3 regions of the Paenibacillus sp. KN14-4R genome follow, and region 3 is predicted to be linked to each of the others. Evidence: riboswitches for the same ligand, from Rfam matches in the RefSeq annotation. Region 3 holds a riboswitch; each other region holds the start of a gene.
The links. Region 3 has a riboswitch for cyclic di-AMP ahead of ACSBOP_RS12380 (C40 family peptidase). Riboswitches for the same ligand answer to the same signal wherever they lie in the genome.

Region 1 (2,323 bases), 840 kb from region 3:
CGAAGCGAACTTCCTTCCCTTCCATACTACCTTGCGAAGCATCCATGCCCAGAGCGTTCATCGCTGGATTCCCAGCAGATTCGCTGTAATATGCTAAGGATAAGAACAGAACGAACAGAATGCCCATCGCCCCAAAAATAATCCAACCTTGCTTCCGATTGTTAGCAAATCGCCCGAACGTATAGGTCAGCGCTGCTGGTATACACCACATGCTCAATATCTCAATGACATTCGTCAGTGGACTTGGATTTTCAAAAGGGTGTGAGGAGTTCGCACCGAAAAATCCGCCCCCATTCGTACCTAAGTGCTTGATTGATACGAGCGAAGCTACAGGACCTGTCGCAATTTGCTGGGTTTCCCCTTCAAGTGTTGTGGCTTGAATCGTAGGATCAAGCGTCTGTGGGACTTTAAATGCAACGAGCACCAGCGTTATTATAATCGCAATAGGTATGAGTAATCGTGTGTGAGCCTTCACGAAATCAACGAAAAAGTTACCTAATGTCGTACCCTTTGAAGTAATCCCTCTAATAAAAGCAATCGCTACAACAATTCCTGTCGCTGCAGATGTAAACATCATCATCATGATGACTACCATCTGTGACAAATAACTAAGCCCTGTCTCCCCGCTGTAGTGCTGCAAATTGGTATTTGCCATAAAACTGATTACGGTATTAAAAATGAGCGTCGGCTCCATATTTTCAATCCCGTTTGGATTCAGCGGTAAACCTTTCTGAATTGCTAGAATAATAAAACCAAACGCAACCAGCACAATATTCGTAAGCACCAGTGTTAATGCGTATTTCTTCCACGTCATCTCGGAGCGATTTTTCACACCAATAATGGCGAATAACACTTTTTCAACCGGTCCAAATATGCGATCCGTACGATTCGGTTGATTAGAAAAAATATGGTAGATATAGCTGCCGAGCGGTTTTACTAACAGTACCAGCAGTACAATTACAATTGCAATTTGAATCATGCCCATCATGGCAATTTCCTCCCTGTACAACCTCATTCATGTTTTCATAAAATTAAAATTTTTCTGGATTAATAAGTGCATATACCAGATAAATAGATACAAGACTAGTAAGCACCAAAACGATTGTCATCAGCTTTCGCCTCCTGCCTCATCGACAATGCGTCCGCATCCGTATAAGAACCCAAGAAATAAGGCGAACATACCTGCTAATGCCAGAATCATATAGATGATCATCACCCGAAATCACTCCTCCAAAATCTCGCAATCTAACCATTTTCTTTAAAAATAGGCAACAAAAAAGAAGCCTTCGCGCGAAGAGGAACTCTTCTCGCGGGCTTCTTGGCACAGTGAATAACACCATGTCTAGCGCGACAATCGTTGCCTCTCTCCGTACGCTTACGAGGTTAGCTGTCGGATTCGGGCGCTTGAGAGTCGCCCTACCTTGCATAACACAAGGATTCACCCCATGAGACTGATTTGTGTTTCAGGTCTCGTTGGTTCCCCCGCTTCCTGCTCATGAGCAGGAACTCAGCGATAAAGACATTTATATATCAACTAATAAATTCATCATCCTCTCCCAGTCAACGCTTACGAGGTTAGCTGCCGGATTCGGGCGGTGAGAGTCGCCCTACCTTGCATAACGCAAGGATTCACCCCATTTGCAGTACATATCCGACTCTCACATCGGACATTTACCACTTGTTTGGTTCCCCCGTTTTCCTCATGGAAATTAAGCGATTCAGAACTGAAAACTGTTTAATTTCTAAATCATGAGACGAATCATACGCCTCACACAGTTTTTTGTAAAGCGTGGTAATTGCAAGAAAATGATCTTACTTTGCTAGAATAACGCTTACTTTCATTTCAATCTTCCAATATCTCCTTCAAGCTATGATTTTCATCGTTTTTTACTTATTTGATATCAATTTGCATTTTCAAGCAAGAAAGTCACATCATTACTATGGGTATGAATCACATAATTAGCACCCAATCCTTTATAAATAAGACGGGGTTGAACCTCTTTTGTAATGACATAGATCGGCTCACTCGTCCAGGAACGGCATATTTGAATAAATCTGCAGCATAACGGTAAACTTTGTTCAAATAAATAAATTTGGCTATACGCATGTGCGGGAACAATCCACGTGCTGAGTTCAGAAGTGTTGATCAGTACAATCTGCTCCACACCCGATTTTAACAGCCTTTTATACTCCGATTTATTATTCGTTAGCACAGCAAAGGGCTTATTCAACCTTTGTAATGCACCAATAAACTGTTCTGAAGCTTCCGTATATCCAACCACCAATATCAATTCATTCTGATTACCCATCTCTCTCTTCCATC
Region 2 (2,323 bases), 1.1 Mb from region 3:
CAGCAGACACAGGATTCATTACTGCATTTCCAGATAGCGGTTTCTTCAACAACGGGTTCAACTGTCTTTTTTGAGTAATACATGTACAAAACCCTCCTTAACCCTTTTAATATGTGACAAAAAATACTTATCTATGCGGATATTAGCAATATGGTACAATAAGTTCTTCTAGAATGGTGAAGGGCGGGAGATCCTTGTTAAATCACAATTTACCGGCATATCTATATACATATGCTTGTCATGAGGATGAAATGTCTTTATGTATGTTAGAGATGAAAACTCTATTTGGACATGTTCCTCACAATTCCTGTATCGAGAGTCCATTTGCGGTAAATCCGAGTCGGAGTCCCTTTATTAAGTTAGAGCTCGCTGTACGCTATGGCGGTCAAAATATTCGAGAAATTGCTGACCAAGTTGAGTCGCTACAGACTGGTGGAAAGACATTTAAAATTATATACATCGAAAGCAATTATGCCATTACGTATGACGAAGAGCGTGCCATTGAACGTGAGATTGGGTCACGTGTACATGGTAAAGCAGACATGCGAAAGCCTGAGCGGATATTTGGAATAATTCACGCAGGCGGTAGGTGGTTATTCGGAGAATATAGGAAAAATGAGGCGGTTTGGCTGCGTCATACGAAAAAACCGCACAATTACTCCACTGCGCTTAGTACACGTGTTGCAAGAGCTATTGTCAACATCGCAGTACCTCACACGGATGGAGTTACCGTTATCGATCCTTGCTGTGGAATCGGCACAGTTGTCATCGAAGCCCTTTCGATGGGGATATCCATCGTAGGCTCAGATTTAAATCCACTTGCAATTCGAGGAGCACGGGCCAATCTAGCACATTTTAACATGCCACAGGTCGTAGAAATTCAAGATATGACGACATTAACAGGTCACTATGATGTCGCCATTCTCGATATGCCCTATAATCTATGCTCTGTGCTCTCAGATTGTGAACGATCTGGGCTGTTAAAAAGCATACGCTCATTAGCAAGTAAAGTCGTTATCATAACAATTGAGCAAATGGATGATGCAATTATGCAAGCAGGATTATCGATTATAGACCGATGCGTCGTTAGCAAAGGACGTTTTGCTAGACAAGTCATCGTTTGCAGGTAATTGGTCTTATTACCTTCATTAAGTAATACTACCACAATTTTGAGAATGAAGGCAGATATAATACATGTTACACTTTGAAAGTGTTAAATAAGCCGAAACCCAAAAAGGGTGCGGGGGAACCGCCATTTGGGGTGAAACCACTTTTAGTGGTCGGGTGTTACTCTTTTATCCGAACCCGTCAGCTAACCTCGTAGGCGACAAAAAGGAGAGAGAGAAATGAAACAAAGTTTTAAGAAAGTAGTCGTAACAGGTACTCTTGCAGTGACATTGCTAGCGTCCGCAGGGATGGCGAATGTAGCTCAAGCAGCATGTGTAGTAGGGCAGAATAACCCTATTTCGGCAAACGAGTTAGCCAAATCATGTAACTTCAATTTGAGCGAGTTAATGAAGTTATATTCACAAGGAATAAAAGGTGGAGTCATTTCGATGGGTGGAGGATGCAATCTACCTGGTAATGTAGATGGATCAAACTCACAAATTCAATGGCCAACATTGCCGGATAACGTTACACCAACGCCGCCGGTAACATCAAAGCCAACACCGGATCCAACGCCTACGCCGAAACCAACACCAACACCTAAGCCAACTCCAGCACCGTCTGAGAAGCCAGCAGTGTCAGACGAAGCTACTAAATTTGCACAAGAAGTAGTGGATCTTGTCAATAAAGAACGTTCCAAAGCAGGACTTTCTGCAGTTAAGATGGATAATACCAAGTTAAACAACATGGCAATGGATAAAGCGAAGGATATGGTGAAAAATAATTACTTTGATCACCAATCTCCAACTTATGGTTCGCCATTTGATATGATGAAACAGTATAACATTTCTTACCGCGCAGCGGGTGAGAATATCGCGAAGGGTCAACGTACGCCACAAGATGTAATGACAGCATGGATGAATAGCAGCGGGCACAGACAGAACATTCTAAGCCCTAACTTTACAACAATCGGTGTTGCTTACTATCAAGGTGTGTGGGTACAAGAGTTTATTGGCTAAATGATAGGAAGAGTTAACGGCATGATCCTGTTTGGGTCATAAGCCGTTAGCTCTTTTTTTATTGTTTATTTTAAACACTGGGTGAACAGGCTATACATGATTTCGAGAAAGAATCCGAAGATCGCTCGTTCGATTTTTTTGCTGCTTATTCATATTTGAGATATGATGTAGCATGAAAAGGTAAGATCATCACGGGG
Region 3 (2,323 bases):
CACTACCTTTCGATTCGTTTGCAGACTGCTCACTTTTACCGCAAGCTGTAAGCATGAGCAGCGTTAGTACAAGAACAGCCGCAAGACCTACTTTCAATTGCTTCATGTCGCTCTCTCCTTTTCTCTCGACGAGAATCTTTCTATGACAACAAAAAAACTCCCCAACGGGAGCCAGCATTTTTGTGCATGCACAAACAAAATCATGGTTCCTACGCTGGCATTATCCAGATCAGGTTCAAGGGTCAGTATTTTGTGGAATACAATCTCAGCCGGCCAAAAATCCCAGCACCCCGTTTGTTTTTTGAAGTTCTATACCACTATATAGCAGAATTGAGTATTTGTCTATTTTAATTATTCAATGAAAAAAACCACAGATCAGCATATGGCTGTCTGTGGCTTCTTATCTTATGGCTTTTAAAGAACGCGCTTAGCGCCAACATAATACTTCGCACTCCAGCTGGAGGAAAGACTTGTTACCATTACGCTACGCCCACGGCCAGATACTGCATTAATATATTTGTCATCGCCAATATAAATCCCTACATGCGATACGCGACTGCCTTCAGCGAAGAAAACAAGATCACCAGCTTGCAAATTGCTTACTGATTTTCCAACACTGTACATATCACTTGATGTGCGTGGAAGATCATATCCGTACTTTTTAAACACATAACTTACAAAACCTGAGCAATCAAATCCACTTGGTGAAGTTCCTCCATACACATATGGAACACCTAGATATTGATTCGCTGTATCAATGAGTTGTACGCTAATTTCAGGCTTCTTCGGTGGTGCATACCATGCAGGTGCATGGAAGTTGCCATCTACGCCAAGAATCGCAATTCCATTCTTATCATCCCACTGTAAAATAAAACCTAAGTGTTCAGCCATCAATCGTACAGGAACAAATGCTACCCCGTTATGTATCACAGGCTTAGTTGTTAACTCAACTTTTCTGTCGTCAACCGTCATCTTTGTGCTGCCAGTCGTCAGTTTGAAATTATGTTTGTCATTATGTACAGTAAGTCCAACTTCATCGCCTTCTTGATTCCAAGTCAACGTGTAGCCGATATTTTCAAACAATTGACGTACAGGCACCATTAACGAGTTGTTCTCGCCAATGTATGGATCCGTATTCAGATCAACTAAACGATCATTGACTTGAATTTTGACATCTTCATTTGCTGTTTGTGCACTTGCTGTTTGTCCGATCACGAAAGCACTTCCCAGAACAGCACATGATAATACTACGGTTTTAAATAAAGTTTTCAAACGGTAATACCTCCCAGTGTCTCCGAGGTTAGTTGACGGGTTCGGGAAGAAGGTTGCTCCCTAGATCGCATATAACACGAACATTCACCCCAAGTAAATCGGTCCCCCGTACTGACTTTATGTTTAAGCCAGATTCGACAAATTATCTATTTGACTTTAACAGATTATCATATTTTGCTAGTTTTGATCAATGAATCGCAGATTAGAAAATTTTCATTTAAGGAAATTGATTCTAATCTTTTTCTTAAAATATACCAAAAACCCGCGAAGCACCTGGCTTCGCGGGTTTCCATTTTTCTAATCTACACTGCTTCTATACAGCTTCATTAGAAGCAATTACTGGATTCGGGTTCTTTTTTAAATTGATTTTTAATGTAACCCAAGTTAAAGCACCCATTCCAACAATCCATCCGATTAGGACAATTGTATTACTCCAGAAGTCATTCATTTGACCGCTCGATATGACAGCTTTAAATCCACTTACAGAGTAAGTCATTGGTACTAGCTTGCCAAACGGTTGTAGTATATCTGGAATTAATTCAATTGGGAAAGTTCCTGCTGAAGTTGTTAGTTGTACAATAAGAAGCAAGATTGCAAGGAAGCGTCCAACATCGTTAAATGCTGTAACCAAGAATTGCAAGATCGCCATGAAAGTCCAGCTCGTTACTAAGCTGAGTAAGATGAACAATCCAACGTTTTGCACTTCCAACTTCAATCCACCAAGCAAGATTATATCTGCCAGCACTGCTTGAAGCGCACCCACGACAAGCATTACACCGAATTTACTAATAAACCAACTAAATGAGTTGGGCGGTGTGATCGCAGGTTTTTTCATTGAGTATACGATTGTTAACATCAATGCACCTACGAACAATCCAAGGGATAAGAAGTACGGCGCAAATCCTGTTCCATAGTTAGGTACGGCACCATTGTTTTTCTCTATCGCAACATTTACTGGATCTGCGAACATATCAAAGTTTGAATCATTTGCTTTAATACTGCTTGTTTTGTCCGCTGCTTCTGCTAATTTACCAGATAACTCGTCTTGACC

Region 1: it holds a riboswitch for cyclic di-AMP, as region 3 does, so the genes downstream of both, kdpF (K(+)-transporting ATPase subunit F) here and ACSBOP_RS12380 (C40 family peptidase) in region 3, are expected to answer to the same signal.
Region 2: it holds a riboswitch for cyclic di-AMP, as region 3 does, so the genes downstream of both, ACSBOP_RS18170 (CAP domain-containing protein) here and ACSBOP_RS12380 (C40 family peptidase) in region 3, are expected to answer to the same signal.

The regions. Positions count from the first base shown of each region.
Region 1 is NZ_CP197466.1:3,408,190-3,410,512, forward strand. It holds gene kdpA (potassium-transporting ATPase subunit KdpA) at 1-985, opposite strand, end outside; gene kdpF (K(+)-transporting ATPase subunit F) at 1,032-1,109, opposite strand; cyclic di-AMP (ydaO/yuaA leader) riboswitch at 1,357-1,523, opposite strand; cyclic di-AMP (ydaO/yuaA leader) riboswitch at 1,550-1,726, opposite strand; gene ACSBOP_RS16680 (hypothetical protein) at 1,902-2,309, opposite strand.
Region 2 is NZ_CP197466.1:3,677,422-3,679,744, reverse strand. It holds gene ACSBOP_RS18180 (cold-shock protein) at 1-83, opposite strand, end outside; gene ACSBOP_RS18175 (TRM11 family SAM-dependent methyltransferase) at 252-1,130, shown strand; cyclic di-AMP (ydaO/yuaA leader) riboswitch at 1,211-1,342, shown strand; gene ACSBOP_RS18170 (CAP domain-containing protein) at 1,347-2,126, shown strand.
Region 3 is NZ_CP197466.1:2,564,063-2,566,385, forward strand. It holds gene ACSBOP_RS12375 (ABC transporter substrate-binding protein) at 1-106, opposite strand, end outside; TPP riboswitch at 189-303, opposite strand; gene ACSBOP_RS12380 (C40 family peptidase) at 415-1,272, opposite strand; cyclic di-AMP (ydaO/yuaA leader) riboswitch at 1,278-1,422, opposite strand; gene ACSBOP_RS12385 (YhgE/Pip family protein) at 1,586-2,323, opposite strand, start outside.